One region of the Paenibacillus sp. F024 genome, then DNA from elsewhere that is predicted to be linked to it. Evidence: predicted binding sites of a transcription regulator. Region 1 holds the regulator's gene; the other holds the start of a gene.

Region 1 (15,773 bases):
TCTTTTTGATGGCGTTAGTACTGCTGATCATCTCTTTGGTTTTGATCCTTATCATCCGAATCGTGGCTAAGAGGAGTGAATTGAAATGACAAGTAAAATGACAGACCGCTTGGCAACACTGTACTTTTGGGTGACAGGCTTGGCGATCATTCTTATTCTTGCGTGGTTTCTTTTCAGAATATTGGGCGATGGGCTTCACATGCTTACATGGGATTTTATAACGGGGAAGCCCTCGGAATTAATGGCCGGCGGCGGTGTTGGCCCGATGCTTTTTAACTCGTTTTATATTCTTTTTCTATCGCTGCTTTTTTCGCTGCCGATCGGCATTGGCGCGGGTATTTATTTGGCTATTTATGCAAAGAAAAACCGTTTTACGGATTTAGTGCGGATCTCAGTCGAAGCCTTGTCTTCGGTTCCTTCTATCGTCTTCGGCTTATTCGGTTTCCTGCTATTCGTGAATTGGATGGATCTGAAATTTTCCATCATTGGCGGTGCAGCCACATTGGCGCTGCTTAACCTGCCGATTCTCGTGCGGGTAACGGAAGAAGCGATCCGTTCCGTACCGGAATCGTATTGGGAGGCTTCTCTTGCGCTCGGCTCCACTCGCTGGCAGGCCATTCGCAAGGTTTTGATTCCGGCATCGCTGCCAAGCCTCATTACGGGAATTACGCTGGTTGCAGGAAGAGCGTTGGGTGAATCGGCGATTCTCATCTATACGGCAGGTTTATCGGTATCCCGGTTCTTCCCTGATTTTAATCCTCTTAGCATGGGAGAAACCTTGGCTGTTCATTTGTGGTATGTACAATCCGAAGCGATCGTTCCTGATGCACAGGATATTGCAAAGGGAAGTGCGGCGCTGCTGCTGATCGTAGTGCTGTTGTTTAACCTGTTGATTGCTATTCCAAGCCGTATTCTGCAGAAAAAATTATCCGGGGGGAAATGATCATGTCCGAATCGCATAAAATTAAAGTAGACCAGCTAAATTTATATTACGGCGAAAATCACGCTCTGCATAACATTGGTCTTACAATAGAAAAGAACTCGATTACTGCTTTAATCGGACCTTCCGGCTGCGGAAAATCCACTTTTCTGCGTACGTTGAACCGGATGAACGATTTGATTGATAATGTTCGCATTACCGGGAGCGTCTTTGTGGACGGACAAAATATTTATGGTTCGGATACCGATGTCGTTTCCCTTCGCAAGAAAGTCGGTATGGTATTCCAGCGTCCGAATCCGTTTCCTATGAGCATCTACGACAATATCGCATATGGGCCAAGGATCCACGGGATCAAGAAAAAAGCGGTACTGGATGAAATCGTAGAGAGAAGTCTCGTTCAAGCGGCTCTCTGGGATGAAGTAAAGGACCGGCTTGGCAAATCGGCATTGGGCTTATCGGGAGGGCAGCAGCAGCGTCTTTGTATTGCCCGATTGCTTGCGGTAGAGCCGGATGTAGTGCTTATGGATGAGCCTACCTCCGCACTGGACCCCATTTCCACTCTGAAGGTGGAGGAGCTTACCCAAGTGCTGAAAGAAAAATATACGATTATTATCGTAACCCATAACATGCAGCAGGCAGCGCGTATCTCAGATACGACTTCGTTTTTCTTGAATGGGATTTTGGTGGAAACGGATAAGACCGATAAAATCTTCACTACTCCTTCCGATCAAAGAACGGAAGATTATATTACCGGACGCTTCGGTTAATAAGACACGACCAAAAAAGGGAGAGTGTAAAGTATGGATAATCGGATCAACTTCCATCAATCATTGGATAATCTGCAGCAGGACCTGTTACATCTGGGAAAGCTAGTAGAACAATCGATCCATCAAGCGGTGGATGCCCTGGCGAGAATGGATGAAGGCTTGGCCAGACGAACGGTAGAGCAGGATGATCAAATTGATGATCTGACTGCAAAAATCGAAGAAAATTCGTTGAGATTGATTGCGCTGCAGCAGCCGATGGCCAGTGACCTCCGCATCATTAGTATGGCGATCAAAATTGCAACGGATCTGGAACGGATCGCGGATCATGCTGTGGATATCGCCAAAATCTGCATTCGGATGAACGGTCAAGAGCTGGTCAAACCGCTTGTGGACATTCCACGAATGGCTGAATTGAGCAAAACGATGCTTCGTGAAAGTCTGCTCGCTTATACGGAGCAAAACATTCACCGTGCCGCGGCACTGGCGGAGAAGGACGATGAGGTCGATAAGCTCTACAGTTATGTGGTGAATGAACTCATCGGGCTGATGGGCAGCGATTCAAGCCAAAACCGTCAGCTTTCCCAGCTGATGCTGGCTGCATTATTCCTTGAGCGTGTGGCGGACCATACGACGAACATCGGGGAAGGCGTCATCTACATGGTTACAGGAAAACGTAAAGATTTGAATATTTAAAAAACAGCCGGTTTTCCATAGATATGGAAGCCGGTTAATTTTTTATCCCGCTGGAGCGGGCAATGACGTGTGGATCGTAACCGATATGGTCTGGAATGCTACATTGGCCTTTGTCGCCATTATCATGATTTCACTGCTGCTGGATGAAATCGGTTTTTTTGAATGGTCCGCGCTGCATATGGCCCGGTTAGCCAAGGGCAACGGTAAGCTTATGTTTGTTTATGTCATCCTGCTGGGAGCCGCAGTATCGGCTTTCTTCGCTAATGACGGTGCGGCGCTGATCTTGACGCCGATCGTTTTAGCTATGGTCAGGGCATTGAAGTATGACAAGAGCATGATCCTTCCTTTCGTGATCGCCAGCGGGTTTATTGCTGACACGACTTCGCTTCCGTTTACGGTAAGCAACCTGGTCAATATTGTGTCGGCGGACTATTTCGGCATCGGCTTTATTGAATATGCCAGCCGAATGATGGTTCCCAACGTGTTCTCGCTTGGCGCAAGCCTTCTTGTGCTTTACTTGATGTACAGAAAACAAATACCTGCATGCTATGATGTCTCTGAGCTGAAAAAGCCCGCGGATGTCATTAAGGATGTCAAGCTGTTTCGCTTTTCCTGGGTTGTGCTGGGGCTCTTGCTGTTAGCGTATCTGACAAGTGAGTTCCTGAACATTCCCGTATCGATCATTATCGCAACGGTAGCCCTCATCTTTATTGCAGCGGCGCGCGGAAGCCGCACCGTCCAAGCGGGACAAATTCTCAAGGATGCGCCATGGACGGTGGTGGTGTTCTCTATCGGGATGTATGTTGTGGTTTACAGTCTTAAAAATGTGGGTTTGACCGATACGCTTGGATGGGTTATAGAGCAATTCACGGAATATGGCTTGCTTGCCGCCACATTAGGCATGGGCTTCTTGTCCGCGGTACTGTCTTCGGTTATGAATAATTTGCCGACCATCATGATTAACGCCTTGGCGATCCAAGGAATACATCCGACCGGTACGATGCGGGAGGCCCTGATTTACGCTAATGTGATCGGATCCGATCTGGGACCGAAAATCACGCCGATCGGTTCATTGGCCACCTTGCTTTGGCTGCATGTGCTTTCGAGAAAAGGAGTTGCGATTACATGGGGCCAATATTTCCGCATAGGTATCGTACTGACCATTCCAACCTTATTCATCACGTTAATCGGTCTATATTTGTGGCTTGTATGTATAGCGTAATTCATAAAAATCAGGCCAGAACAGATGGAAAAGATCTCGAAAACGCTTTGCTCTCATTGATTGTTACCCGTAGGAGAATTTACTATTACGGGTATTTTGTCTGCCCGGCTTAACGGCTGTATCGTACTGTACAAAGTTTAACAATTCGACAGCTTGAATTTAACATTGGGATGAAATACCTATGTTATTCTTTAGAAAAAGAAACCGGATAAGTAGGGATGGATCATGTCAATAGATATTATGGCTGAAGTAGAAAAGAAAAACCGGGAAAACCGGCGCACAGAGCTGCTAAATATAATACAAAACCGAACGATACTGTCAGTATATCAGCCTATTGTTTCGTTGAGCGACGGACATATCATAGGTTATGAGGCTCTAACCCGGGGGCCGGAACACAGCATGCTTAATTCACCGCTGAATTTGTTTACCGCGGCGGAAGAGGAGGGCCTGTTATATCCCCTGGACCGGCTGGCGAGAACCAAAGCGATTGAGGGAGCCTTTACCGGAACACAGGATCAACTCCTGTTTCTGAATGTATCGGCCGAGATTTTGAACGATCCGGATTTCGTGCCGGGAAAAACTCTGGAGCTCTTGGAAAAACGCGGACTATCTCCGGGAAATGTTGTTTTTGAAATTACGGAACGGAGCTCCATTGAAGATTTTGCAGCAGCCAAGCACATTCTCGACCACTACAGGAAGCAGGGCTACCGTATTGCTATCGATGATGCCGGCGCGGGTTATTCCTCGCTTCAAGCGATTGCAGAGCTGCAGCCTGATTTTATTAAAATGGATCGTTCGCTTGTACATAACCTTCATCGGAACAAAACGAAAGAGTACATTCTTGAGACGATGCTTACTTTTGCGCAAAAGCTGGGTGTTTATTTGATTGCTGAAGGTATAGAAACGCATGAGGAGCTGATGAAGCTTACACGCATGGGGATTCATTACGGACAAGGCTACTTGCTGGGCCGCCCCGGAAGGGAGGAGACCGTTTTGCCCTCCGAGCTGTTTGATCATATTATGCTGCACCGTAAAGTTCTTGAATCGGCTGGCGGCGTCTGGACGATCGGTGACATCTGCGTACCGTGTCAAACCTTTGAATACAGGACTTCGATTTCTGTCGTAGCGAATTATTTTAAGCGTAATACAGATACTGTAGGTGCAGTAGTCGTTAATGAGAATCGGCCGGTCGGCTTAATTATGAGAGATCGGCTGTTTCAACAGTTGGCGGGCCAATATGGCTATTCCTTATTTTGGAACCGACCGATCGATCAGCTGATGGACCCTCACCCGCTCATTGTGGATGAGCAGGCTCCGATAGAACAAGTATCTCAGGACACGACCTCTCGAGATATCCAAAACTTTTATGATTTGGTCATCATAACATCGGAGGGGCATGTGAGGGGGACGGCCTCCATTCGTTCCATTCTGGAGTGTATCACCACCGCAAAGATGGAAAGGGCGAAGGTGGCTAATCCCCTCACCGGCTTGCCCGGAAATATGCAGATTCACCGGGAGATGAATAAACGGACCCTCGATAACGAGAGTTTCTCTGTTATCTATGGGGATATTGATTATTTTAAATGGTTTAATGACCGGTACGGATTTCACAGGGGAGATCAGCTTATCCAGTTTACTGCAGACTGTTTTCAACAGGCGATTGGTTTGCTTGGTACCCCTTATGATTTTGTAGGTCATATCGGGGGCGATGATTTTATCGCCATTACCGGCAGCACTTCCCCCGAAAAGCTTTGCGAAGAAATGCTTCGGCGTTTTGATCTGGGAGCAAAAGCTTTCTACGATTATGATGACTGGATATACGTTGAGGACCGGCAGGGCAGACGCATGGAAAGTGAAGGGGTTACTTTGTCGCTTTCTCTTGTGATTTGCCATTCGTGCGCAGGTATAAGTCCGGAGCAAATTTCCCGCACCGCAGCCATGGTAAAGAAGCGTTCAAAGGCACACCGCGGCAGCGTCTACTTCTGTGATTTTGTTGGTATGCCTTTCGAAAAAAAGAGTGCTCAAGGAAACAAATCAGACAACTGATCCAATCTCCGGATCAAATATACCTTTCGCTTGCCCAGCCGCTGCTGGGTTATTTTTTTGGTGTCTGGATCTGATGAGAATTCTGATGTGTTTAACCAGACGGCGTCCAGACCCGCTTTTACTGCGCCGCATACATCGTGTTTCCAGGAATTCCCGACCATGACGGCTTGCTTGGGGGAGAGCTGCATCATTTTGAGCGCTCTTTTGAATAAATATGGAGCCGGTTTTTTGTCGGCCGGCTTCAATGCAGTAAATACATTCTCGGGGGGAAAGAACGTGTCGAGATTAAACCGCTTGAGCATCTGCAGCACTTCAGACCGGGGACTATTGCTGATAATGGCCAGCCGGTAGCTGCGGGACAACGTCTCCAGCATCTCCCGCGTACGCGGAGGCATGGTTTTGGCTTCCAGCTGAAGCCGCCTGATTTCCTGTATAAAGCCGCGCGTTAAAGCGCCGGTTACCGGAATGTGCATCGCTTCCATCGCTTCCTTTAAGCACTGCTGCTGGAGCTCATCGAGCTGCTTGAAGGTGATCCTCGACTTTTTTTGCTGCTGCCATCTGCAGATGTACTGGGTCCACACTTGCTCTGCCTTTGGTTTCTCATCCTGCGACCATCTGCCGGTGAAATGCTCCCATGCAAGCCGAAAGCCTTCCTCGAAGCTTAAATTTTGCTGCACTAACGTTTGATTTACATCGAAAAAAATAATGCGTTTGCCGGTCAGTCGTACGGTTTCATTCATAGGACGGTTCCTCCGATCTCCCTTTCATGCTTTGTACTTGCCGTTCATGCAGACGGGTAGGGATCAAAGTTACTACATTTTATGCGGCAACAAAGGCGCACACTCCTTTTTTCAGGAAGGAAGCTAAGGTTTTTTTCTGTGGCCGTCCTATGCTATCATGTAAGAAGCAGATAGTTTCACGAAAATGGGGTGTAGTCTTTGTCCAAGTTGATTTTGATTGATGGCAACAGCATCGCGTATCGCGCGTTTTTTGCGCTGCCGCTGCTCAGTAATTCGAAGGGATTGCACACGAATGCGGTCTACGGCTTTACGACGATGCTGCTTAAACTGATAGAAGAACAAAAACCGACGCATTTTCTTGTGGCGTTCGATGCCGGGAAAACGACGTTTCGACATAAAGGCTACGCAGATTACAAGGGGGGAAGGGAAAAGACCCCTCCCGAGCTTTCCGAGCAGTTTCCCGTTTTGAAGGAGCTGCTGGAATCGTTTGGCGTCCGGCAATTTCAATTGGACGGCTATGAAGCCGATGATATCATTGGCACACTAACGCGTACCGCGGACGGGCAGAACGGTATGGAAGTGCTTGTAGTGACCGGCGATAAAGACATGCTGCAGCTTGCTTCAGATAACGTAAAGATTGCGCTGACACGCAAAGGGATCAGCGAGGTGGAGCTGTACGATCCGGCTTATATCGAAGAAAAATACGGGCTGAAGCCGGTTCAAATTATTGATCTCAAAGGTCTTATGGGGGATACCAGCGATAATATTCCCGGCATCCCGGGTGTGGGAGAGAAGACGGCCCTGAAGCTCCTGCACGAATACGGATCGGTGGAAAAGGTGCTTGAGAATGCATCGAACATCAAAGGAAAGATGGGCGAGAAGGTCGCCGCTCACGCTGATGATGCGCGGATGAGCAAGGAGCTGGCGACGATTTTCCGCGAGGTTCCGGTAGATATTCCTTGGGACGATCTGGCGTACGGCGGATACAATGAACAAGCTTTGGGGGACATGTTCCGCAAGCTGGAATTTAAATCGCTGCTGGAGCGGCTGAACCTGCCTAATGGAGGAGGCCAAGACGTTTCGGCGGACGCTGCAGGCTCGTCCCAGGCAGAGGCTAAGATTCAAGCTATTCAGGTTACGCCGGAGGGGCTGGGAGAACTGGTCGAAGTGCTGCCCGGCGTTCGGGCGCTGCACGTTGAAGTGATCGGGGATAACCCGCATACGGGAGAAGTGCTCGGCTTGTCCTTTTATACCGAGACAGACGCCGATATGGAACCGACAGGCTATTATTTGCCGTTTGAGCTTCTTAAACAGGAGACGGATGGGGCTGACAGCGTGCGTCAGTGGTTGGCGGACGAGAAGAAATCCATCGCCGTATACGATCTTCACCGCGCGGTGGTGGCACTCTTTTGGCAGGGGCTGGAGCTGCGCGGCGTAAGCTTTGATGTGCTGCTTGCCGGTTATTTGCTTGATCCTACGGAGTCTGCGCTGACCTTGCACGGACTTTCCGCCCGTTACGGCAAGTCTGCGATCCCCGCCGATGAGGACGTATTCGGCAAAGGCGCCAAATTCAAGCTTCCGGAGGCGGATGTTCTGAGCAGCTTGATGTGCCGTAAGGCATTAGCTGTGCAGCAGTTGGCCGAGACACTGCAATCCGAGCTTGAGTCCAGCGGAATGAATGAGCTGTTTCACGAGCTTGAGCTTCCTTTGGCGCTGGTGCTTGCCTCGATGGAACGCAAAGGGATTAAAGTGGACGTCGAGGAGCTCAAAGCTTACGGCGCGGAGCTTGGCAAACAGCTGGAGAAGATCATGCAGTCGATTTATGATGAGGCAGGGGTGGAGTTTAACATCAACTCTCCCAAGCAGCTGGGGGAAATCTTGTTTGAGAAGCTTCAGCTTCCGGTGATCAAGAAAACGAAGACAGGCTATTCTACCGATGCGGAAGTGCTCGAAAAGCTCGAGCCCTATCATCCGATGGTCGGACATATTCTCCATTACCGGACGTTGGCCAAGCTGCAGTCCACTTACGTGGAAGGCTTGCTCAAAGAGGTCCGCCCGGAAACCGGGAAAGTGCACACTTACTATAGACAGACCATTGCAGCCACCGGCCGTCTGAGCAGCCAATATCCGAATCTGCAGAATATTCCGATCCGCTTGGAGGAAGGACGTAAAATCCGCAAGGTCTTCAAACCCTCAGAATCCGGATGGCGTATTCTGACCGCGGATTATTCGCAGATCGAGCTGCGTGTGCTGGCTCATATCTCTCAGGATGAGAAGCTGATCGAAGCGTTTCGCGAGAACATGGACATTCATACGAAAACGGCGATGGATGTATTCGGCGTGCCGGAGGACGGCGTCGATTCGAATATGCGCCGCCAGGCGAAAGCCGTCAATTTCGGCATTGTTTACGGCATCAGCGATTACGGTTTGTCTCAGAATTTGAATATTACCCGCAAGGATGCGGCGAAGTTTATCGAGCAGTATTTTGCCGTTTTCCAAGGGGTTCGCCAATATATGGACGATATTGTCAAGCAAGCGCGTGAGGATGGGTATGTGACCACACTTCTCCACCGCCGCCGGTATTTACCGGAAATTAAGGCTTCCAATTTCAATCTTCGTTCGTTCGCTGAACGGACCGCAATGAATACGCCGATCCAAGGCACTGCGGCGGATATTATCAAGCTGGCCATGGTGCAGCTGGACAAGCGGATGAAGGAAGAGGGAGTCAAGAGCCGGCTGCTGCTTCAGGTGCACGATGAATTGGTGCTCGAGGTGCCTGAGGATGAGCTGGAGACCATGAAGAAGATGGTTGCCGAAGTGATGGAAAACGCGCTCGAGCTCGATGTACCGCTGAAGGTAGATGTGGATGACGGAGTCAACTGGTACGAGGCGAAGTAAACGCAGGGAGGGAAGACATCATGCCAGAGCTGCCGGAGGTAGAAACGGTCCGGAGGACGCTGAATCAATTGGTGATCGGAAAGACGGTGGAGCGGGTTTCGGTTAGGCTGCCGCGAATTATTCAGTATCCTTACGATATTGAGGAATTTCAAATGCTCCTGAGTGGAGAAACCATCCAGTCGGTGGAACGCAGAGGCAAATTTCTGCGGCTTATGTTCGACCATTATACGCTCGTCTCGCATCTTCGCATGGAAGGCAGATATGGTCTGTATCGAAGCGATGAGCCGATGGAGCTGCACACGCATGTCGTGTTTTATTTTACAGACGGCACCGAGCTGAGATACAAGGATGTGCGCCAATTCGGTACGATGCATCTTTATCCGAAGAATCAGGATTTGCTTGAAGTTCCGTTAAAAAAGCTGGGGCTGGAGCCTTTGGACGAGGCCTTTACATTTGAGGCGTTCCGGGACAGGATCGGGTCGCGTCCCACCAAAATTAAGCCGCTGCTCTTAAATCAGGAATATATTGTGGGGATCGGGAATATCTATGTGGATGAATCGCTGTTTCTGGCCGGTATTCATCCCGAGAGGGAAGCCCGCAGCTTGAACAAGCTTGAGATGGCCAAACTGTATGAGGCGATCGTGACGACCTTGAAGGAGGCCGTGGCTGTAGGCGGCTCTACCATTAAATCGTATGTGAACGGTCAAGGCGAAATCGGCATGTTTCAGCATCAGTTTAAAATGTACGGCCGCAAAGACGAGCCCTGCTTTCAATGCGGACACCACATCGAAAAAATGGTTTTAGGGGGACGAGGGACCCACTATTGCCCCCAATGCCAGCCTTTAAAACGCAGAAGGAGTAAACGGACTTTATAGCTTAAAGTGTTATGCACTATAGGAAGGATGCCCGTTATGCACCCCCCGCCCAGATCCTCCATATAGTATGGAGTAAAGTTGATCTGATGAGGGAGGAAAGAGCATGCTGCCTGTCGTCTCATTGATGCTATTGGCGTTTGCCGTCAGTTTGGACGGATTCGGAGTCGGAGTGATGTATGGACTTCGTAAAATTCGTATTCCCCTGCTGTCGATTGTCATAATATCGTTTTGTTCCGGCCTGATTATTTATACATCCATGCAGGTCGGCGTGCTGATGAGTCGATTCGTCGATCCAGAGGCCGCCAAATATGTCGGAGCTTTTATCCTAATGGGCATCGGCGTGTGGGCGGTATATCAAATGTTTTCGGACAAAAAGGATGAAGAGACAAACGACGAAGCCGAGAGAGCGCCTATTGTGGCAGAACCTGCATCCGTACCGGCCAAAGCCATATGGTATATTGAGCTGAAAAGGCTCGGGCTTGTCATCCAAATCTTACGGACACCGTCCATTGCCGATGTCGACCGGTCGGGCAATATCTCGGCATACGAAGCTGTACTGCTGGGCGTCGCTTTGTCTCTGGATGCGTTTGGTGCCGGGATCGGGGCCGCACTTCTTGGATTCACACCGTGGCTCACCGCGGCAGTCATTGCATTGGCCAGCGGTATGTTTCTTGGCTTAGGCCTACAGATCGGATTCCGGTATGCGGAGCTGAAGTGGATTCGCAAGCTTTCTATTTTACCCGGATTTCTACTGATCTTGATGGGCATCATGAAATTATTGTAACGGTTACTGCACTTATTTTGGTTTAGGGGGAGACCCATTGAACATCGGATTAACCGGGGGCATCGCCTGCGGCAAAAGTACAGTGGCTGCTATGCTTGTCCGCCGCGGAGCGCTGTTGATCGATGCGGACCGCATCGCCAGAGAAGTGGTGGAGCCAGGCACCCCCGTCTTAACTCAAGTCATCGAACGATTTGGAGCCGACCTTCTGAGAAAGGACGGCTCCCTAGACAGGAAAAAGCTTGGAGAACGCGTCTTCGGAAATCCGGATGCGTTAAAGGATCTCGAAGCTTTGCTGCATCCGCCGATTCGTGCGGCGATGCGCGAGCGGATGCAGGCTTACGAGACGCAGTATCCGGACAAGCTGGTCGTTGTGGATGTTCCGCTTTTGTACGAATCGAATTTGCAATCGATGTACAAGCAGGTTATGGTAGTTTATGTGCCTCGGCGCGTTCAAATGGAACGTTTGATGAAGCGGGACGGGTTAACCGAGGAACAGGCGATGAAACGGCTGAACTCACAAATGCCGATTGAAATGAAAAAAGAATTGGCCGATATCGTTATTGATAATTCAGGTACGATGGAGGAAACAGATCAGCAGATTGAACAATTTTGGTCGGAGAGGGGACTATCATGAGCTTTTTACGCAAAAAGCGAGTGTTCGCCCTGCTTCTGCTGACGTTTTTGTTATTTTTGTTTCTAGGCACGAATATCTTGGGGCGTTTTATGTACCCGATTCATTATAAGGATGAAATTCGCCAAAGCGCAGAGAAGTACCAGCTTGATCCTTTTCTAATTGCTGCCGTGATACGGGTAGAAACCAACTATAAGCCTGATGTGACCTCCAGTAAAGGCGCATACGGTCTTATGCAGTTGATGCCGGATACCTCGGATTGGATTATAGAGAGAGCTTCATTTCCTAGTACGTTCAAAAATCGGTTGGACGTGCCTGAAGTTAACATTGAGTTGGGTTCATGGTATTTGAACTGGCTGTTTAAGCAGTTTAACGGCAATACGTTTGCCGTCCTTGCCGGTTACAATGCAGGACACGGTAAAGTAAGCCGTTGGCTGCAGGAGGGAAGATGGGACGGAACGCTCGATAATAGCGAGCAAATTCCTTATGGCGAGACCAAGCGCTATGTACAGCGTGTCACGTATTATTATGACAAGTATTACAAAACCTATGCGGAGGATTGGGGAATCCGTTGAACTTTAAATAAAAGAAGTGCCGGACAAGGACTCCTTAAGGGGAGCATTGTCCGGACTGCTTCTTCTCGTATGCTTCAAAACGTGTTATTATTTGAATTGACCAGCGATTTGCTGCTCGGCGATTTGCACCAGGCGGCGGGTAATATGACCACCGATCGCACCAGTATCACGAGTAGCCATGTTACCGTAGTAGCCATCTTGAGGAATGGCAATACCCAGCTCTTGAGCTACTTCGTACTTCATTTGATCCAAAGCGGCATTTGCTTGAGGCACTACCAATGCATTGCTGCTGCGGGATTGACCTGCACCCATGTCTGTTCACCTCCTTGTCGTTGGTAAACCTATTATGTGCGTTTACACGAATCTCATGTCAGGGAGCTGTTGGGAATTATGGAAAGGAGGAAAACCGATGAAATGTCCATATTGCGATTATCCCGGCACCAAAGTGTTAGACTCGCGTTCTGCAAATGAGAATAAATCGATCAGACGCCGCCGCGAGTGCGAGAAATGCCAGAAGCGCTTCACCACTTTCGAAATGGTTGAAGAAACCCCGTTAATTGTCATTAAGAAAGACGGCAGCCGTGAAGAATTCAGCCGGGAGAAGATGCTCCGTGGGCTTATCCGCGCTTGCGAGAAACGGCCGGTGTCCGTGGAAAGATTGGAAATGATCGTCTCCGAGGTTGAGAAGCAGATGCGTAACACCGCCCAGGCTGAAGTAGACAGCCGCGAGATCGGCGAGATCGTCATGTCTGAATTATATCCCGTTGACGAGGTAGCCTATATTCGTTTTGCTTCCGTTTACCGGCAGTTTAAAGATATCAATATGTTCATGAAGGAGCTAAATGAGCTTCTCTCCAAGCATCAAGTAGGCGGGAACGGCGGCCGAAATTAACATTCGAAAAAAATGTTGACAAGCCCCTTCCCGTTGTGGTATCTTTATTTTTGTCGCCGCTAGAGAACATGACGACAAAACATCACGGTGCCATAGCACAGCCGGGCGCACGTCGTTACCGGTTTGACTACCCGGAAAATTGAATACCAGCAGCACTTTTATGGTGTGGGGAATTAGCTCAGCTGGGAGAGCGCGTCGCTGGCAGCGACGAGGTCAGGGGTTCGAGCCCCCTATTCTCCATAAGAGTTTGGCGGAAGAACGGCAGAGTTGTCGTTCTTTTTGTTTATAATCATGCTACCGTACTCTACGCATGTAGAGTGCTGTGTGTCGCTGGTGAGGGTAAGATAGATAGGAAAATTAATACAATTAAATTATTTATGGAAGTAATCGAGGTCAGGGGTTCGAGCCCCCCAGGGTCCACCAACCATTTAAACCAAAACGGCAGATATGTCGTCTTTTTTGTTGTTAACTCCATTAAATGGGTCTCTAAAATTAACTGTGTAAACTCTCCAATCAATCTATTATTCATTCTGGATTATCTAACTGGGGACAAATCTTGCTCCAGTTCTCGGTATTCTTCCCTGACCGAATTGGCCCCCATTTACCGTAACGTGATTCGCAGGGTTTCTTTAGGAGTGTTTACACCAAATTCTTGACAGACTCCATTAAATTCCCACTGCATCTCCAAGACGATGGTAAAGCAGCCTTTTTCCAAACGCATTTTGTTTTTGCATACTAAGTGATTCTTAGGTATTGCTTGTCCAACGAATGAACGGAAACATGCACACGGCCAGCGCAATTGCTTTTATTGGCAATTTCGCACCCAACTCACGATTACCTTATTACTTCAAAGATGAAAACCTGTAGGCACTGTTCCTGATGAAAGGTTGCCTACAGGATGATTGCAAGGAAATTGCCGACAATTATGTTAGTTGTTTTTTGTAATTTTAATGTTTAATCGAGGAGGTTCCTCGTCTGTTGAAACATGGATGAAACCGGTGGCTAAAGGCACTTCTTCATGTTGTAGAAAATTTATTTCTGTTGTTTCTTCCTTTTTATTTACATTATAAGAATCTTTTTCTAGCCCCCTTTGTTTTATAACGTTAATTACCTCATCTAATTTATTTAATAATTCTTTGCCGATTTTTAGTTGATAGCAAATGGTCGTCGTGATTACGCAGAGCAAACAGAGAACTAAAATTTGCATAAGCATAAAAACCCTGCCTTTTTAGAGTTTCTAATTATTTGCCTCAAGGGGTTCCAGTTGGAGGTGCATCAATTGGCGGATAAGTGCTTACAAAGTTTGTAGCTGTTGTGCTGTAGTTGTCGCTGACAAGCTTGAAGACTTTCCATACAATTGTAAAAGGCGGTTCAAAAGGACCTGCAAGGAAATGACCACAGTCGTCTGTGATTGCATGTCCAATCGGTGTCAGATCGCACGTGAAACGCGGATCGCCACTATTTGCGCGGAAAAATTTCACGATTGCACAAGGAACAGGAAGACTAGTCTGATCATCGACGACAGTACCGCAGATTACTTTTCTTGGGTCATGAGGCAATCTAATTGTTAAGTCGAGTTGTTGCTCATTATGCGGAAAATCGCCAAACTGTGTTGGCGAAACAACGTTGCGAATTAATCGATATCCCATTTTTTTCACCTCCTTGTCTTCAGATGCTGTCTCGTATGAAATGCAGTGAAGCTTGGTCATCGACTCTAGCTTAATTTATAGAAAAATAGGTTCTAATTATATAAGTATATTTATAGACTAATCGCCTATCCACTCAGAGAAATTCAAGGTTGGGTGGCTTTCTACAGCAAGTTCTGGAGTGCGAATATGTTGCGCTTGAACCAACTATTAACCTTATCTATGGATTTTCAGTTCACGGCTTCGATTGAAAAGCTTTGGTCCGCCTTAACCGACTCAAGCAAGCTTGCCAAGTGGGTGGCCAATATCCAAACCGGTGAGGGGATGGAAAATAATTTCATCTCGAACAAACGGGAATCTCAAACGCTCAAGCACTCAATGGAGCTAAGTATGGATGGGGGAAATGGTACGGCGAGCTTTGAAAAGGTGTTGGAGCAGTAACCGCATTCGGCAATACAAATAAGATGGTGCAACGAAACGGCTTTGTTTTTGATGAAATGTGGATTCCTCTTGTTTAGGAAAAAAGGATACAAGGAGAGATGGAATTGTCTTGCATCGTTGATTTCAAAAATGTGTCTACGGTTGGTTTTGATTCTTCACCTGTAGCAGAAGCTCTTGCTGGTTTACGTGCTAATGAAGCCCGATACTTTATGAACAAATACAAGCATGAATTTACGGTTGTGCCAGCCAGCGAAAGTCAGGAGACCCTAGATTATGTGAATCGAATTTTGAAAGAAGAACGTCATATTGAGTTTTCAAGCAAGCCTTTAGAAACGTCGCGTTTTCAAGTGGAAAATATCAAATGGGCCTTCGTCTTTTATGAGGATGGTCTAGAGGTCAACGTCATGTATACGGCTGATGATCCTAAGAAGCGGGCCGTTGGTTTTAAGCTTTCTGAGGGGATGGAGGTACCTAAGGAGTTAGAAGAAAAGTTTAAGTTTGCTAGACAGAAGTCTAAACTAGCTGGAACAATTCGAGGCTCGTTTTTTGTAATTAAAGGAGAATATTAAAGTAAGCTACAATCTCGCTCCACCCGATTTCCAGCTTTTATTTATGAGTGTTCG
Region 2 (15,773 bases), on a different contig from region 1:
TTACGGAATGCCTACACTTTTGATAAAATTTAGCACTCATAAGTGGAAACTATCAAGTTGTGTATGTTTATAGTGGGACGTATCATTGGATTTACCAATAATATTTGGTACAATGATCTGAAGGTCTCCCTAATGGAGACCTATATTTTACATGGGAGGGATTTATATGGTATATGGCTTTAACTTCAGTGTATTTGGTGTGCTTCGTAAAGGAGGGGAAATCTACTATGAACCATAGTTTATTATATCAGGATTCCCGAGTACAACTGGTTACTCAGCTTGTTTATTTTGACGATGAAAAGATTAATTTCCTGAACCAGTATCTTCCTGAATACAACCAAAAGCGCCGCAATGTTGAGAAGACGATATCTGTATACTGTTCAACTCTTGAAGGGATTATAAAAAATCTAACCGAAGAAAATCTAAATTCCATTGCGCTAATAGGAAGCAAAGTGGATTTTCGATATCTAGATGACGGATCAACAGAATCTCTTACGATAGTATTCCCACATCGGGCTGATCCCAATAGAAACTTGATATCATTCTTATCTCCTATTGGGTTTCAATTGCTGATGGCACAAACTAATGAAAACTATCAACTCGTTATACCTTCCGGCGAGACCTTAGTAAGAGTGGAAGGTATTAAGTTTGTTAATCACGGCGATGTAAATTAAACATTGTGGGCTATCAATGAGCAGTTCCAAAGGGGATCTGACAATACAGGACTTTATTCACGCTCTCACCGTCCATGGAGACCTGAATCCCAAAACGCTTAAGGAATACGTCCAATGTTCGGATATCATAGGGATAGAGCGCTCCTGTCTTCATTTGCAAACATTGCATCTTCCGCTTTGCACGAGTTCCATCAATGATATTTTGCGTTTACATTGGGGACAATAATTGATCAGCCTACATCGATGTTCAGTACAAATACAAGCCGGATGGAATCCCCTTACAAATTTGTGATATTGCAACGGAAAAACAGTCCCTTTTTCAAGATCACAAGCAAGTTCGGATATTAATACGATATATTGCATAATTATTCAAATAAGTGTATTCATGCATTAACCTGAATAATGAAGGTGTTTGTCACCTTCGATGAGTCAAAATTATCATTAGTTGTGGTCTTTTAGCAGCTTCAATGATTCATCACAAAAAACAAATAAAAAAGGCCCGAAGGCCTTTTTTCAGCTGCACTTGCTATATCCGCAGTTGCTGCAGTTTTTGCAGCCCTCGCTGTTGATCAGCGAAGCGGAGCCGCAGGATGGGCACAGGTCAAGGGACGTGGCTGCGCTGCGGGTTACTGCGTATTGAGCGGTTGTTGTCTCATGGACGACTTCCTGGGTAGCGGTGACGTAGTCTTCCGCGCTGTCGGAGAAATTGCCGTGCATTTCAAGCGCTTGGGCGACGGCGTCGGCGATCGATTCGACGCGGTTGGCGCCGAAGCCGATGGCGCCGGAGCCGCCGATGCCTTTCAGGTGCTTGATCAGCAGCTGCACCTTGTTGCCATGGTCTCCGTAACGGAGGAACAAGGAGCAAACGCGGCCAAGCGCTTCAGACATCGCGAATACATCGGAACCGGCCTTGCCCACGTTCAGGAAAATCTCGCTTGGGCTTCCGTTCATATCGTTAATCGTAATATACGCCATTCCAAACGGCGTATTGAATTTATAGGTTGCGCCGCGGAGCGCTTGCGGACGGCGTTTGTACTGCTTGTCAAAGACCTGCTCCGTCTTCGCGTCGATATTTACGGCCAGCGATTGAGTAAGACCGTTCAAGGAAGTTTCTTCCTTCGCATTGACAGCCGGAGCGGCTGCTGTGGCTTGCGCTTCCGTTCCTTTCGCTTCCTCCGCCTTATCATCCTTCTTGTCGGTGCTGAGCACCTGCACGTCGCGGCTTCCGTCACGGTAAATGGTTACGCCTTTGCAGCCTAGGTCAAATGCCAGCTCGTACAGGCGCTTTGTTTCTTCTACCGTAAAGTCGGCCGGGCAATTCGCCGTCTTGGAGATGGAGCTGTCCACCCATTTCTGAATCGCGGCTTGTACACGGATATGATCTTCTGCGGACAGGTCCATAGCGGTGATGAAGTAATCCGGCAGATCCTCGTTCGGATGCTGATCCTTCCACTGCTGCGCAATCGGTACATACTGCTTGTCGAAGCCTAACCGGCTTTGACGGTAATATTCAAACGCAAAGTAAGGCTCGATTCCGGTAGATGTGCCGACCATCGTACCCGTACTGCCGGTAGGCGCCTGCGTAATGACCGTTACATTGCGCATCCCCTTCTTCTTAATGGCTGCGCCGACCTCCGGATAAACCGAGGTCATCGTCTTCATAAAGCCGCTTTGCAGGAACGGTTCCGTCTCAAAATGCTTGAAGGAGCCTTTTTCTTCCGCAATATCGGCGGAAGCAAGGTATGCTTCCTTCGCCATAAAGCCATAAAGCTTATCAAGAAACTCCAGGGATTCGGGACTGCCGTAACGGATATTCAGCTTGATCATCAGCTCGGCGAGACCCATGGAACCAAGACCAATGCGGCGCTCACCCTGTTGATTGATCCGGTTCTCTTCAAAATGATAAGGGGTCTTGTCAATCACATTATCCAGAAAACGTGTCGAATAACGGACCACGGTCGCCAGTTCATCCCAAGCCACATCATGGTTTTCTTCGTCGTAAAACTTGGATAGGTTGATCGCCGACAGGTTGCAGACGCCCCAAGCCGGAAGCCCCTGCTCACCGCAAGGATTCGTACAAATGATCGGATTGAAATACCAGCTGTTGGACATCTGGTTGTAATATTCCATAAACACGACACCTGGCTCCGCCGATTTCCACGCGGATTCAATGATCGTATGCCATACGTCGCGCGCCTTAACCGTGCGGTAATGAATAACGTTCTTGCCCGTCTTTTTCCATTTTTCCAGATCCCCGTCCCAAATCTCATTGTATTCAGGGTCTGTCGTATCGGGGTACACCAATTCCCAGTCCAAATCTTCTTTTACGGCTTTCATAAAACCGTTGCTGACGCATACGGACAAATTGGCATTCGTAATTTGCCCCATGGTTTGTTTGACCGTAATGAAATTTAGAACGTCAGGGTGCCAATCGTTCATCATCAGCATAAGCGCCCCGCGGCGGCTGCCCCCCTGCTCGATCAAGCCGGTAGTATAGCTGAACAGTCCGCCCCATGAAACGGCGCCGCTGGAAGAACCGTTCACTCCCTTGACAACGGAACGGCGCGGACGGAGAGAGGACAAATTAATGCCTACGCCGCCGCCCCGGGCCATAATCTCGGTCATCTCGGACAGCGTGGCCATAATTCCTCCGCGGCTGTCATGCGGAGAAGGAATCACGTAACAGTTAAAAAGCGTCAGTTCATCGCTGGCATCGGCGCCGGCGGCGATCCGTCCTCCAGGTACAAGCTTCCAGTCTTCCAGAATGTATCGGAACTTTTCGGTCCATTCGGCTTGTTTCTCCGGAGTTTCTTCCACAGAAGCCATGGCAGAGGCCAAGCGATCCCACATTTGCTGAGGAGTTTTTTCCAAGGTTAATGTAAGCTTTTCTACAGAGGATTCGAAAACCTCCCCGCTGCGCAGCTTGACTTTAACCTGTATTCCGTTACGCTCGATGACCTCGCCGACTTCCTTCGCAGGAAATTTAGGATCGTCCTTAGTCAACACCAATACGGTATCGCCGACTTTCGTGTGACTGGTGTCCGCATTCTTCATCGCGTAACGATCCAGAAAAATCTTCTCGCTTAGCCCTTCCAATTTGGTCTGCTGCATGGTCTTCAAAACAACAACCTCCCGGAAAATATATTCAAAAGATCAATCACAATATCTGGTATGTGAAATCCATTATACAATACAATATATAGTGTTTCTAATACCAAAAAAACGAAATTAACGATTTAGTCCAAGCATGCTGGCAGAAAGCTTGCTTTTTCTCTACATTGCTCTCTTTTTCGTTTCTCAAATTCTCATCATTTTCGACAAAAGATACAAAATCTGTTTGCTAAAAAAGGGTCTAAAGGCTCTGTTTCAATTGCGATAGAAATTCGATAAACCGGTCAACGCAAAGCGGTTTTGACAATTCTTCGGCGGATTGCTAGTCTGGAATTAATGTATCATGTCTGCAGCATTTACACAAACATATGTTCTTGTTATTATTTTACAGGAGGCTCACGCTATGTCTAAGACGTATTTGTATCAGGACCGGTTTGTCTCAAAAGAAGACCTGCGGATTTCTCCGGAAGACCGCGGTTATTATTTTGGCGATGGGGTCTATGAGGTTTTTCGCGTTTATAACGGAAAACTGTATGAAGCGGCGGCTCATTTTGAGCGCTGGGAGAAAAGTGCCTCGGCGCTGAGAATTCCGCTGCCCTCACCATCCGATGTGATAGCAGCACGTCTGGAAGAGCTGATGGATATCAACAGCTTGACCGAGGGCACAGTGTACATGCAAGTGACTCGGGGAGCCGCACCGCGTTCTCATCCGTTTCCTGAGGACAGCAAGCCGATCTTGATGGCCTACACTACCGAAATGCGTCGTCCGCTGAACACCATGAAAGAAGGCATCGCCGCTGTAACGATGGACGATATCCGTTGGCTCCGCTGCGATCTGAAAACCCTGAATCTGCTCCCTAACGTCATGGCTAAGCAGCATGCGGTGGACCTGGGAGCCGGTGATGTCATCCTGCATCGTAACGGCACCGTAACGGAATGCAGCGCGTCCAATATCATGATTGTCAAGGACGGTGCCGTCATTACGCATCCTGCCGACCATCTGATTCTGCACGGCATCACCCGCGCGGTTGTACTTCGCCTGTCCCGGGGACTCGGATTGTCCGTGAAGGAATCTCCATTTACATTGGACGAGCTACGCACCGCCGATGAAGCATTCATTACGGGTACAACCGTTGAAGTGACTCCTGTCATATCCGTAGACGGGACCCCTGTCGCCAATGGCAATCCCGGACCGGTTACCCGCAAGCTGCAGCACGAGTTTGAAAAGACAATTTCCATGTAGTCAGCCTTTGGCTGCCGGATTGCCAAGCCGGAGACCTGCTTCACGACAGCACAGGACCGAAAGATACCTATCTCCGGTCTTCCTGCCGCCGGATTTGATGGCGTTGGAACCCATCGGGATCGAAGCTGTACCCGCCGCGATATTCGGACTTGCCGCTGACGGGTTGTGGTTGAATGGGCAGACTTAACGAAGGGGGAGCAGCCTTGAAAGCTTATTTATTTTTAACCTTGGCGATTGTTTTTGAACTGTTCGGCACATCCATGCTGAAGGCATCGGCAGGCTTTACCAAAGTATTTCCCAGTATAGGCGTCATCATCAGCTTTTCAATCGCCTTCTATTCTTTATCCCTATCCTTACAGCAAATTCCTCTGGGCATCGCTTATGCCATATGGTCAGGAGTCGGAACAGCGGCAACGGCTCTCATCGGCTTTCTAGTTTGGAAAGAAAAACTGACCTCAACCACCGTACTTGGAGTTTTGCTGATCATTGCGGGAGTGATGATATTAAATCTGCGATCCGTCAATGCCTGAGGCCGGCGGGCTTGATGCCGGTCCTTCCATAGCGCCCTCCCCAAACGAAAAAAAACCCCGGAGATCATTATCTCCGAAGGTTCCACTCGGAATTACCGTATTTCTCCACCATTAACCGTTCGACAAGCTCCTGCTCATGGTCCGTCAGCTCCGAAGGGACCAGCCGAATCCCTAATCCTTCTTCAATGCCCGCGTGGAATGCTTCCTCTACCTCGCCCAACTCCACTCTGGGCAGCTCGGCTTGACCGCGCACTTCATTAATCGCAACCGCCTTCTTTAAAAATTGCTGCTTCATCCGCTCCATCACGCGCTCGTTAGAAAAACGCAGCAGTCTGAACAGCTGATCCGCATCAAGGTCCAGAAGGATCGATCCGTGCTGAAGCACTACCCCCTTCTGTCGGGTTTGCGCGCTCCCGGCCACCTTCCTTCCCTCTACCACAAGCTCATACCAGGACGGAGAGTCGAAGCAGGCTGCCGAACCCATAGATGCGTATTTTTCTTTCTCTTCTTCGTTCTCCAGCTGAACCATCTCCGCCGACAGCCCCAGCTTGCGAAACCCTAGCAGCAGTCCTTCACTAAGCACACGATACGCCTCGGTGACGCTCCGCGGAATGCCGGGATAGCTCTCCGATACGATCATACTGTATGTCAGCTCCTTATCGTGAAGCACGGCACGGCCCCCGGTCGCTCTCCGGACAAAGCCGATACCCTCCTGCTCCAGAGCGTCAAAATTCACCTCGCTTGCAGCCTTTTGAAAAAAACCTACCGACAGCGTTGGAGGGTTCCAGCCGTAAAACCTCACGGTCGGAGGAACCAACCCTTCGCTATGTGCCGTCAGAATCGCCTCATCCACTGCCATATTGTAATCCGGCGTGCCGAAACCCGAACGGATAAACCGCCATTCGTTCTTCATCTATTTCACCATTCCTTTACTGTACGTTGCCAAGCCTGTCCTGTTCACGGCGCATATCGTTGCGTATTCACGTTAAATCGCCGTCTTCTGAAGGCTATTCCCTCATCATAAAACATTACTGCATGGTTTGAAAGCCCCTAAGTTGTACATACTAAAAATTAACTTTAGGCGAGTCTGACGAGTAAAACCGTGTGTTCCATCCATAAAGGTCGCGGGTGTTAGTCAAGAATATTCAGTGATTTAGAGGCGCAGCCTTGGCTATGCATTTCCGAATCACTGGAAAAGGAGCGCGTGAAAATGCAACCAACCGAGCGAAAAGAGCACGTACGGAAGCTCAATGAGCATGTGGAGCTCCATTACGACAGGGAATGGTTCGAGCAACTGCACGAACGGTCCATGCGCAACGGTCCTTGGGATGATCCGGTCATGTACCGGCTCGCACTCGAGGCCGAGCAGGCCGGACTCATCCGCAGCTTCGACGAGCTTCAATGCCTGGCCCATCTGCCGAGCCTCGTTCCGATGGAGCATCAAATCGGGACCGCCAAAAAAGTGCTGACCGAAATGCGGGGACGGGCTATTCTTGCCGATGAAGTAGGACTTGGCAAAACCATTGAGGCGGGTCTCATTCTCAAGGAATACATGATCCGGGGCCTGGTCCGAAAAGTGCTTATACTCGTACCCGCTTCCTTGGTGCTGCAATGGGTTCGGGAGCTGAATCAAAAGTTCGGTATCCCCGCCGTAGCTCAAAAGAAAGAGTACATGTGGGTGCAAAACGATATCGTCGTCGCCTCGATGGATACCGCCAAGCGCGACCCCCACCGGGACATCGTGGTTGGACTGGAGTATGATATGCTGATCGTCGATGAAGCGCACAAGCTGAAAAATAAAAAAACGACCAACTACCGTTTTATCAACGAGCTGCGCAAAAAATACTGCCTTCTGCTGACGGCGACTCCGGTACAGAACGACCTTAAAGAGCTGTACAATCTGATTACCCTGCTGAAGCCAGGTCAGCTTGGCGGACAAGGCAGCTTTCAGGCCAATTTTGTCGTCGATAAACGAATCCCCAAGAATGAAGACCAGCTCCAGCAGGAGCTGAGCAAGGTCATGATCCGCAACCGCCGCAGCGACGGCAACGTAAGCTTTACCAAACGAATTGTCCGCAATATTCCGCTCCAGCTTTCAGAGGAGGAGCAAGCGCTTTACGATGGGGTTACCGATTTCGTCAAAACGCGATATGAGGAAACCGGCGGCGATATAGGCAGCATGCTTTCTCTGGTCACATTACAGCGAGAAGTATGCTCAAGCCGGGATGCCGTTTTTATTACTCTGGTCAACATGTTCAAAAAAACCGCAGAAGACTCCCCTCTGCGCTCAAGAATATGGGAGCTTGTAGAGAAAATCCGCAGCATCAAAGCGAATACCAAAGCCGAAAAGGTATTGGAGCTCATCCAATCCATTAACGACAAAACGATCATTTTCACAGAATACCGCGCATCCCAAGAATACCTGCTGCAGTATTTGAAGGAGCATAAAATTCAGGCTGTGCCCTATCGCGGAGGCATGAACCGGGGTAAGAAGGATTGGATGATGGACTTGTTCAGGGGCCGGGCCCAGGTGCTGATTGCCACAGAGGCCGGCGGCGAAGGAATCAACCTTCAATTCTGCCACCATATGATCAATTTTGATTTACCGTGGAATCCCATGCGGGTCGAGCAAAGGATCGGCCGTGTACACCGGCTCGGCCAGAAGGAAGACGTCAAAATTTACAATTTGTCGACGCTCGGAACGATTGAGGAGCACATCCTGTCCCTGCTGCATGAGAAAATTAACATGTTTGAGCTGGTTATCGGTCAGCTGGATACGATTTTGGAACGCTTCGAGAAAAACACGTCTTTGGAGTCGCACCTGGCCAAAATGATCCTTACCTCCAAAAGCAGGGACGAAATTCATAGGCAGCTCGATGATCTCGGACGGTCGTTCACACAACTGAAAACAGAAATGGAACAAGAAATGAATGAAGCGGCAGGACTTCAGAATCTGGTCAATTCCTCCCTGCACACGGTTAGCATACAACAATACGGCGGCGGGGAGGTACAGCCATAAGCATGAACGCTGAGGAAATCAGATCCTACGTTTTGCGCTATTTGGAAGCAGAGCAGTGTGACGTACTTGAAAAGCATCCTGCTTACGTTACCGTCAAGCTGTCTCCTTCCGCTGACAAGGATTTAACGCAGCGGCCATATTATTGGAGCTTTGTGGAACGCACCGGGGCCGTACCGGAAACCATGACCTGCACATTTATCTTCGATCCCGAGACCTATCGAATGCTGCATCCGCCGCAGGGCGCTCAGGCAGTGCAGCCTGCAGCTCCTCCCGGTACGCCGCAGCCTCAAGGCGACAGCATCCTCGGCCGCTACTTCGGCTTCGTGCCTACAGCCTTCACTGCACGTGTCCCTCGTGATGAGCTCACCTACGGCAGCCGTAGGCTCGAACAGATTTTCACCGCCGTTCTGAGCAAAGGCCGGTTCGTACGGCTGTTCGAGCAGCACACGCCGGAGCAGCCTAAACAAACGGCTACCGTCCCCTACGAGACATGGTTAGGCGTCAACTATAAGGTCGAGCTGGCCTGCGATATGAAACGCAGTGAGATCCATTCCTTGGGAATCCAGCTGCAAACCGGCGAATTGGTCGAGCATTTTCATGATCGGCTGACCGACAAGAGGCTGACTCCGCGGCTTCCTGCGCATGTCTACATAACACCGGACCGGATTACGCTTGCACGGGCAGTCATTTATCTTGAGGATTACTTGGAAAAGAAACTGGCTGAATATGACCATCGATGGGCAGAGGAGGCTCAGCTGCGGCTCAAGGATGAAATCAACAGGGTACGTGCTTATTATGAGCCTCTGCTCAAGGAGGCCGGTGAGAACAGCAAGGCGGAGATGGAGGCGCAGTATGCCGGCCGTCTGCAGGAAGTGGAGTGGCAGTACCGCCCGCGCATTCAAATATCCGCCATAAATTGCGGTTTGTTTCACTTTCCGGCCCTAAAGCCGACAAACGGATGACGAACCTCCCCGAACAAAACGAATTTTACGGGGAATTTTACTAAGACAAGGCTACAGGTTCTAACAAACTTTTCATTGCATATGATTTATAGTATAGAGTATATTCGCCTATGTGAGCGCACACTGCCTAAAGCAACAACTCCCAAGCAAAGCAGGTGGTTGGATTAGATGAAAAAGCTTTCATTCGCTCTGACGTCACTGCTCCTTAGTACAAGCCTGCTTGCGGCGGTGTCATTCGATTTAAGGCCCGTTCACGCCGTACAGGAAGCGTTCAAGGAGCCTGCGGCTCAGACGCTGAAGGTGCAGCCGGCCGAACAAAGCGATCTTTCGGCCCCCTCCATTCAAAAGGCAGTGAATCGGTTCATCCAGGAACTCGCTTCCCAGCAAGGATTCGAGCAGTGGAAACAAGGCGCGTGGATATCCTATCCGCTCGGGCCTGGAACACACGGATGGATTGTTATTGTTACGGTGGACGGGCAGGAAGCAGGCTACCTGGTTATTCAGGCTTCCGGGCAGGAAAGCTACCGGTTGATCGAATACGGCAATGGCAAGCACCCTCTTTTCAGTATGCGGACGCTGTACCGCAGCCTGGTACAGCTTGAAATCATCGAATCTCCTTATCACTTGGAACGTATATATTACAATCCCCTTGAAGCGCTTTGGAAAGTAACGGTACCGCAAGCGGGTCGGGTTTTCTATATCGATGCAAAGACCGGCGAGGAGCTGCCTCTGGACAACGACAGTCAGCTGCCCAAGCTCGAAACAGGCATATTGGTGAAACCGTTCCCGTTCACACACACAGATTCCTTGCATACAATAATAGCAGCCGGCCAAACCGAACCGGCCGACGCCTATGAACGGCTTCCCTGGGTTCAAGGCCATGCGGAGACGCTTGTTCGCTTCGAGCTGCTGCTGCAGTGGATTGATCAAGGGCATAAGCCTGTATTCGCAGCCGAGCTTTATGGAGGACATGTCCACGTGCCGCTGCCCATAACCGGTTACCAGACTTGGTCCGGAGGCGAGAGCTTCGTGGGGGTCCGTCAGGACGACGACCGCTTTTTGCCCTTCCATGTGTTCAATCCGCTCGGCGGTTTTTATCCCTAACGGTTTTTCTCCTCTCTTCCTATATAGAAAAGCTTCCTTCTCCAAGGGCGGCATGACATTTGTGGTATCGCCGCCAAGGAGCTAAGAAGCTTTTCCTTTTTTTATATATAGACCCATTTGATCCAGTAAACAAGCATGAGCAGTGTCGCGGACAAGGCAGGAGGTTAGTGACAAAGGTCATTATACCGACGATTTATAAAGCGATTTAATTTACAATATTACTGACCCCGATGGGGACCCTCGATGCCGTTGCGATTAAAGCTCCCGGTAATAAGGGATCCGTCACTTGCCATGCAAGTATTGGTAGAATTGAACGTAAAACAAACCTCTCAGGCCCTGAGAGGTTCGCAAGTGGCTGCTTTTATGTCTTGATCTATTTAGTCCCGCGTTTTCGCCGCAGCGGCTCCGTCCACATGCGCAGGACAAAAGGGAGCATGCCGAACCAGCGGTACTGCCACGGTTCTCTGCCTACCTTTTTGTCGGCACGGACCTGCTTACGCACCTCTTTAGGGGTGTCCATGTATTTTACGACCTGCTGCGTAACATATTTGACCAGTTCATCACTCTTTACCAAGGTTCGATCAGCCTCCTTCCTGTAGTATAGGCAAGCTGCGGCTGCGGCAAACATGCAGCGGTTTAACGAATTGTAATGCAAAAAACCCGTCGGCCAAGACTGCCAATGCAGTCCCGGAGGACGGGGTTTTGATTCGTTTATATTTTCTCCGGCGCTTGCAGTCCAATCAAGGAAAGGCCGTTCTTTAATGTAATGCTTACACAGCGCACCAGGTCCAGGCGAGCCTGGCGAAGCTCTGCGTCTTCTACCTTCAGAATTGGACATTCGTGGTAGAAATGGTTGAATCTTTGCGCCAAGTCCACCAAATACCGGCTGATAATGGACGGCTCCAACCGATCCACGGCCTGCTGGATCCGCTCCTTGAACAGGTACAGCTCCCTCAATACAGCTTGGGCTTCCGCATTCGTCAGATGTGCCGCGGCTCCTGTACTTGAACCGGAGGCTGCGCCGTTTTCTGCCGCTTTTCTCAGCACGCTGCATGCCCGCGCATGCGTGTACTGCACGTAAGGACCGGTTTCGCCTTCAAAGTTAAGCGCCTCATCCCAGGAAAACACGATATCTTTAATCCGGTTGTTGCTGAGGTCATTGAAAATAATAGCGCCTACGCCAACCTCACGTGCCACCTCATCTTTGTTTTCCATATTCGGGTTCTTCTCGTCGATGATTTCGCGTGTTTTCTCAATCGCCTTGGTCAGAAGATCCTCCAAATTAATTACATTGCCTTTGCGGGTCGAGAGCTTGGCTCCCTCTAGGCTCACTTTGCCGAAAGGCACGTGAACAAGCCGGCTTGCCCAGTCATAGCCCATCAGCTCGATCACCTTGAACCACTGCTTGAAGTGAAGACTTTGCCCGGCATCCGTAACATAGATCGCCTTATCGAAGTCATAGGTGTTTTTACGATAAATCGCCGCTGTAACGTCGCGCGTATGATACAGCGTGCCGCCGTCTTTCTTTACCATTAACGCAGGAGGCATATTATAGTCTTCCAATCGGACCAAGAGAGCCCCGTCGTCTTCCTCGAGCAGCTGCTTTGCTTTCAGCTCGTCAAGTACGGCCGCCATCTTGTCGTTGTAGAAGCTCTCGCCCGCATAAGAATCAAACGTTACGCCGAGCAAGTCGTACATTTTCTGAAATTCCTTCAAGCTGATGTCCACGAACCAGCGCCACAGCTTCAGCGCCTCTTCGTCTCCCTGCTCCAGTTTAACGAACCATCCGCGCGCCTCATCCTCCAGCTCCGGTTTGACGTCCGCCTCATCGTGGAACTTCACATACAGCCTCTGCAGCTCGCCTATACCGTCCGCTTCAACAGCGTTTTGGTTGCCCCAAAGCTTATACGCGACGATCAGTTTGCCGAACTGCGTTCCCCAATCGCCCAAGTGATTCACACCAACGCTGTTGTAGCCCATGAATTTGAATATGCGGTAAAGCGCATTGCCGATCACCGTTGAGCGCAAATGGCCGATGTGAAAGGTCTTGGCAATATTGGGCGAAGAGAAGTCGATGACGATGCTGCGTCCTTGCCCGATATCCTGCGAACCGTATTGACCGCCTTGGGTCAGCACCTCATTTACAACCTGCGAAGCGAACTGCTCCGCATCCAGGTATACGTTAAAATACCCCGAAACCGCATCAATGCGGGTAACGGAAGCATGTCCGCTCCATCCTGCTTTTAGTTCCTCTGCAATCGCCTGAGGCGCCTTTCTCAGCTGCTTGCTAAGCTTAAAGCACGGCAGCGATAAATCTCCCATTTGCGGATTGGGCGGGTATTCGATAAGCTCCGACAGCGTTTCCGGAGATACGCCCTCGAGCCTGTCGGCCAGCTGTTCCGCAAGCCATTGTTTATAATTCATGACAAGTCATGCTCCTTTCATACCGTTGAACGCTGCGGCAATTCCATTGCACCCCCTGATGCAACAAAGCACCCCTTAAGGGGTGCCTCCATTCGGGGCATTATGCGAAAATTGCCAGCCTTTGCATACCTTCCATTATATCGACCCGCAAAATGCGAGTCAAGCGTGTATATAGACAAATCAGGTGCGTTCATTGTCATAACTTGCCTTATCATAATCCGCATATTAAGCCTTTTTTTGCTCACAATGATATCGTAAAGCTCATGATAAAAAAACAGGAGGAATCATCCTATGGCATTAGTTCCATTTGAGCCCTTCCGGCGAATCGACCATTTAAAAAAAGAAATGGACAAATTTTTTAACGAGGGACTGCCTGCCGCATTCGGATTTAACCAGGAATTCGGCGCACCGCGGATTGACGTTCACGAAACGGAAAACGAGGTGATCGCGCACTGTGAAATAGCCGGCCTGGACAAAAAAGAAGACGTAGACATTCATGTCGAGCCTCAAATGTTAACCATTACCGGGACGATTAACCGATTCGATGAAGTAAAGGAAGAGCAGTTTCACCGCAAGGAACGCTTCACCGGACGCTTTAACCGGTCTATCGCTTTGCCCGCAGAGGTAACGGAGGAAGGAACCACGGCATCATACAGGAACGGCATACTCGAAGTCCGGATGCCCAAAGCGCCGAAGCAAACGCATCGCCGGATCGACGTACAGTTTCACTAATGCCAAAGCGGACCCCGGTACCTTGACCGGAGTCCGTTTTCTTGCGCTACAGCATCTTTTGCATCAGCACCACATCCAGGAGACGGCCGAATTTATAGCCGACTTCGCGCATGGTGCCTACCGTATCAAATCCGAACAAACGATGAATATGGATGCTGCTGTCGTTGTCTCCAACAATACGGGAGAGCACCGTATGCAGTCCGGCTGCTCTTCCTTCCGCCAATACAGCCTCCAGCATCGTCTTGCCAAGCCCCTGCCCGCGGAATCCGTCCCGAATGTATAAAGAAAGCTCTGCCGTCCGCGCATAGGCGAGCCTGTCCGAATACCGGTTCAGCGACGCCCAGCCGATAATCTGCCCCTTGTCCTCAGCTACAATGACCGGGTAAGACGGCCCGTGCTGCTCATACCACTGCTCCTGCTGTTCCATCGTTCGGGGTACCGTATCAAAGGTAGCCACCGTCTGAAGAACCGCGTCGTTGTAAATTTCCAGAATCGCTGGAAGATCCGCTGTAACTGCGTGCCTGATGTTCATATGTAGCGTTCTTTACCCCTTGCTGCACGATTTGCGGCAGTGTGGTATCCTCTGCACAAATCTTTTTTCTTCTATTATACTCGAATTTCGCTATGAATGAAGCAGAGAGTTTCCTCGTCTTAACCCTCCTCGCTTTTTAGCACCTGTTTGCCTTTCATCTTTAAAATCATAGGAATGATCAGCCATAACGCGGCAGCCAGCAGAAAGACGAAATTCTACAGCGGGCTTACAAGGCTTCTTTTTTAGGGGTTTAAAAAAATCAAGGGTTTGAACCCCGGAGGCTCAAACCCTTGATTTTTCATTTCTTTGGATGCGGACGAGAGGACTCGAACCTCCACGGCTGTTACACCACTAGAACCTGAATCTAGCGCGTCTGCCAATTCCGCCACGACCGCATGACATCCTGAATGATAAGGCAATGCGGTCAAGAGGACTCGAACCTCCACGGGGGGTTAGCCCACACGGACCTGAACCGTGCGCGTCTGCCAATTCCGCCATGACCGCATGTTTGACGTTGATAATACGCTGTTAATACGTTTTATCACCGCTTAAAGCTCGTTGCGCCGTATACTGCTTTTTATCGAACAATCAACGAAATACCGAAATTTCGCGCCTCGATAATTACTCCTTCTGTAACGGACAAAGAGTAATATAGCACGAATTTATATCGGATGTCAACGTCAATACGCTTAAAATATCGCTAGCCCCGACAGCGGACGGCAAAGCATCTTTGGCGTTATCGTTGGAAATACAGCTTACGGCTATGCGGAAATATGGCGATGTGACAGCTGCCCTCTATTTTGTTACGTTGTTTTGCTGGACTTACCCTTCCCTGTAAGCGCGCAGAGCCAGCTGTGCCCAAGCTTTAAGCTCTTCTTGCGTCTGCTGGCGGGGAGCTTCAAACAAATGAGTCGCTTGGCCGGGCCTCGTCAAATCCCTCATAAGAACGTCACCCTCGACTCCTTCCGGGCATGTTCGGACCCTCAGAAGATAATGCTCCTCCAAAAGGATAGGCTCCTCTACCTCCCTGTTTGGCTGCATTGGCTCTCACTCCTTGGAACGCTTCTGTTCTGCATAAGCTAAGATTCCCTAAGCGCAGCCTCCTCATACGCCGTTAGTTCCGATGCAGGTAACGCTCCGCAGAATGCTTTGTCGCCTCGTAAACCGTCCGGCCGACGGCATGACCTAAGACTGTGGCCGTACCCGCATACCGGTAGGAAGTTCCGCGCTGAGTGGCCGCAATCAGCACGGCGTCCGTTGTTGTGCCTGTGGCCGTCCTATCGCTTCCTTCCAGCCGGATATTCAAATCCTGGAGTGCCGCGGTCTTTGCTTCTGTAGCTGTAATCACCGTATTTACAAAAGCGGCATCCGTCAACTCGGCCTCTATGGCCACAATGATATTAATCGTTCCCGCTCCCGAAAACAAGGCGACCGGGTCACGC

The links. Region 1 encodes NrdR, which represses ribonucleotide reductase genes. Its sites were predicted from a motif close to AACACNATATATNGTGTT; they were not measured.
Region 2: ACZYR9_RS16480 (adenosylcobalamin-dependent ribonucleoside-diphosphate reductase) is a predicted target of NrdR. The motif match lies at 3,864-3,881, and genes of this name have one in related genera.

What each region holds. Positions count from the first base shown of each region.
Region 1 is NZ_JBVASZ010000013.1:1,119-16,891, forward strand. Features, by position in the region: gene pstC (phosphate ABC transporter permease subunit PstC) at 1-89, shown strand, start outside; gene pstA (phosphate ABC transporter permease PstA) at 86-943, shown strand; gene pstB (phosphate ABC transporter ATP-binding protein PstB) at 946-1,707, shown strand; gene phoU (phosphate signaling complex protein PhoU) at 1,741-2,400, shown strand; partial or broken gene ACZYR9_RS14645 (arsenic transporter) at 2,462-3,622, shown strand; gene ACZYR9_RS14650 (GGDEF domain-containing protein) at 3,848-5,668, shown strand; gene ACZYR9_RS14655 (HAD family hydrolase) at 5,644-6,408, opposite strand; gene polA (DNA polymerase I) at 6,607-9,306, shown strand; gene mutM (DNA-formamidopyrimidine glycosylase) at 9,327-10,181, shown strand; gene ytaF (sporulation membrane protein YtaF) at 10,285-10,965, shown strand; gene coaE (dephospho-CoA kinase) at 11,003-11,599, shown strand; gene ACZYR9_RS14680 (lytic transglycosylase domain-containing protein) at 11,596-12,171, shown strand; gene ACZYR9_RS14685 (alpha/beta-type small acid-soluble spore protein) at 12,259-12,483, opposite strand; gene nrdR (transcriptional regulator NrdR) at 12,581-13,063, shown strand; tRNA gene ACZYR9_RS14695 (tRNA-Ala) at 13,231-13,303, shown strand; gene ACZYR9_RS14700 (hypothetical protein) at 13,992-14,276, opposite strand; gene ACZYR9_RS14705 (hypothetical protein) at 14,314-14,712, opposite strand; partial or broken gene ACZYR9_RS14710 (transcriptional regulator) at 14,824-14,922, shown strand; partial or broken gene ACZYR9_RS14715 (hypothetical protein) at 14,899-15,150, shown strand; gene ACZYR9_RS14720 (DUF8821 family protein) at 15,255-15,719, shown strand.
Region 2 is NZ_JBVASZ010000015.1:58,893-74,665, forward strand. Features, by position in the region: gene ACZYR9_RS16475 (GreA/GreB family elongation factor) at 228-674, shown strand; gene ACZYR9_RS16480 (adenosylcobalamin-dependent ribonucleoside-diphosphate reductase) at 1,188-3,794, opposite strand; gene dat (D-amino-acid transaminase) at 4,189-5,028, shown strand; gene ACZYR9_RS16490 (DMT family transporter) at 5,232-5,558, shown strand; gene ACZYR9_RS16495 (lipoate--protein ligase family protein) at 5,626-6,471, opposite strand; gene ACZYR9_RS16500 (DEAD/DEAH box helicase) at 6,769-8,577, shown strand; gene ACZYR9_RS16505 (YqhG family protein) at 8,580-9,539, shown strand; gene ACZYR9_RS16510 (hypothetical protein) at 9,708-10,643, shown strand; gene ACZYR9_RS16515 (YqzE family protein) at 11,017-11,217, opposite strand; gene argS (arginine--tRNA ligase) at 11,355-13,067, opposite strand; gene ACZYR9_RS16525 (Hsp20/alpha crystallin family protein) at 13,359-13,799, shown strand; gene ACZYR9_RS16530 (GNAT family N-acetyltransferase) at 13,846-14,331, opposite strand; tRNA gene ACZYR9_RS16535 (tRNA-Leu) at 14,643-14,726, opposite strand; tRNA gene ACZYR9_RS16540 (tRNA-Leu) at 14,751-14,835, opposite strand; gene ACZYR9_RS16545 (hypothetical protein) at 15,154-15,372, opposite strand; gene ACZYR9_RS16550 (adenosylcobinamide amidohydrolase) at 15,446-15,773, opposite strand, start outside.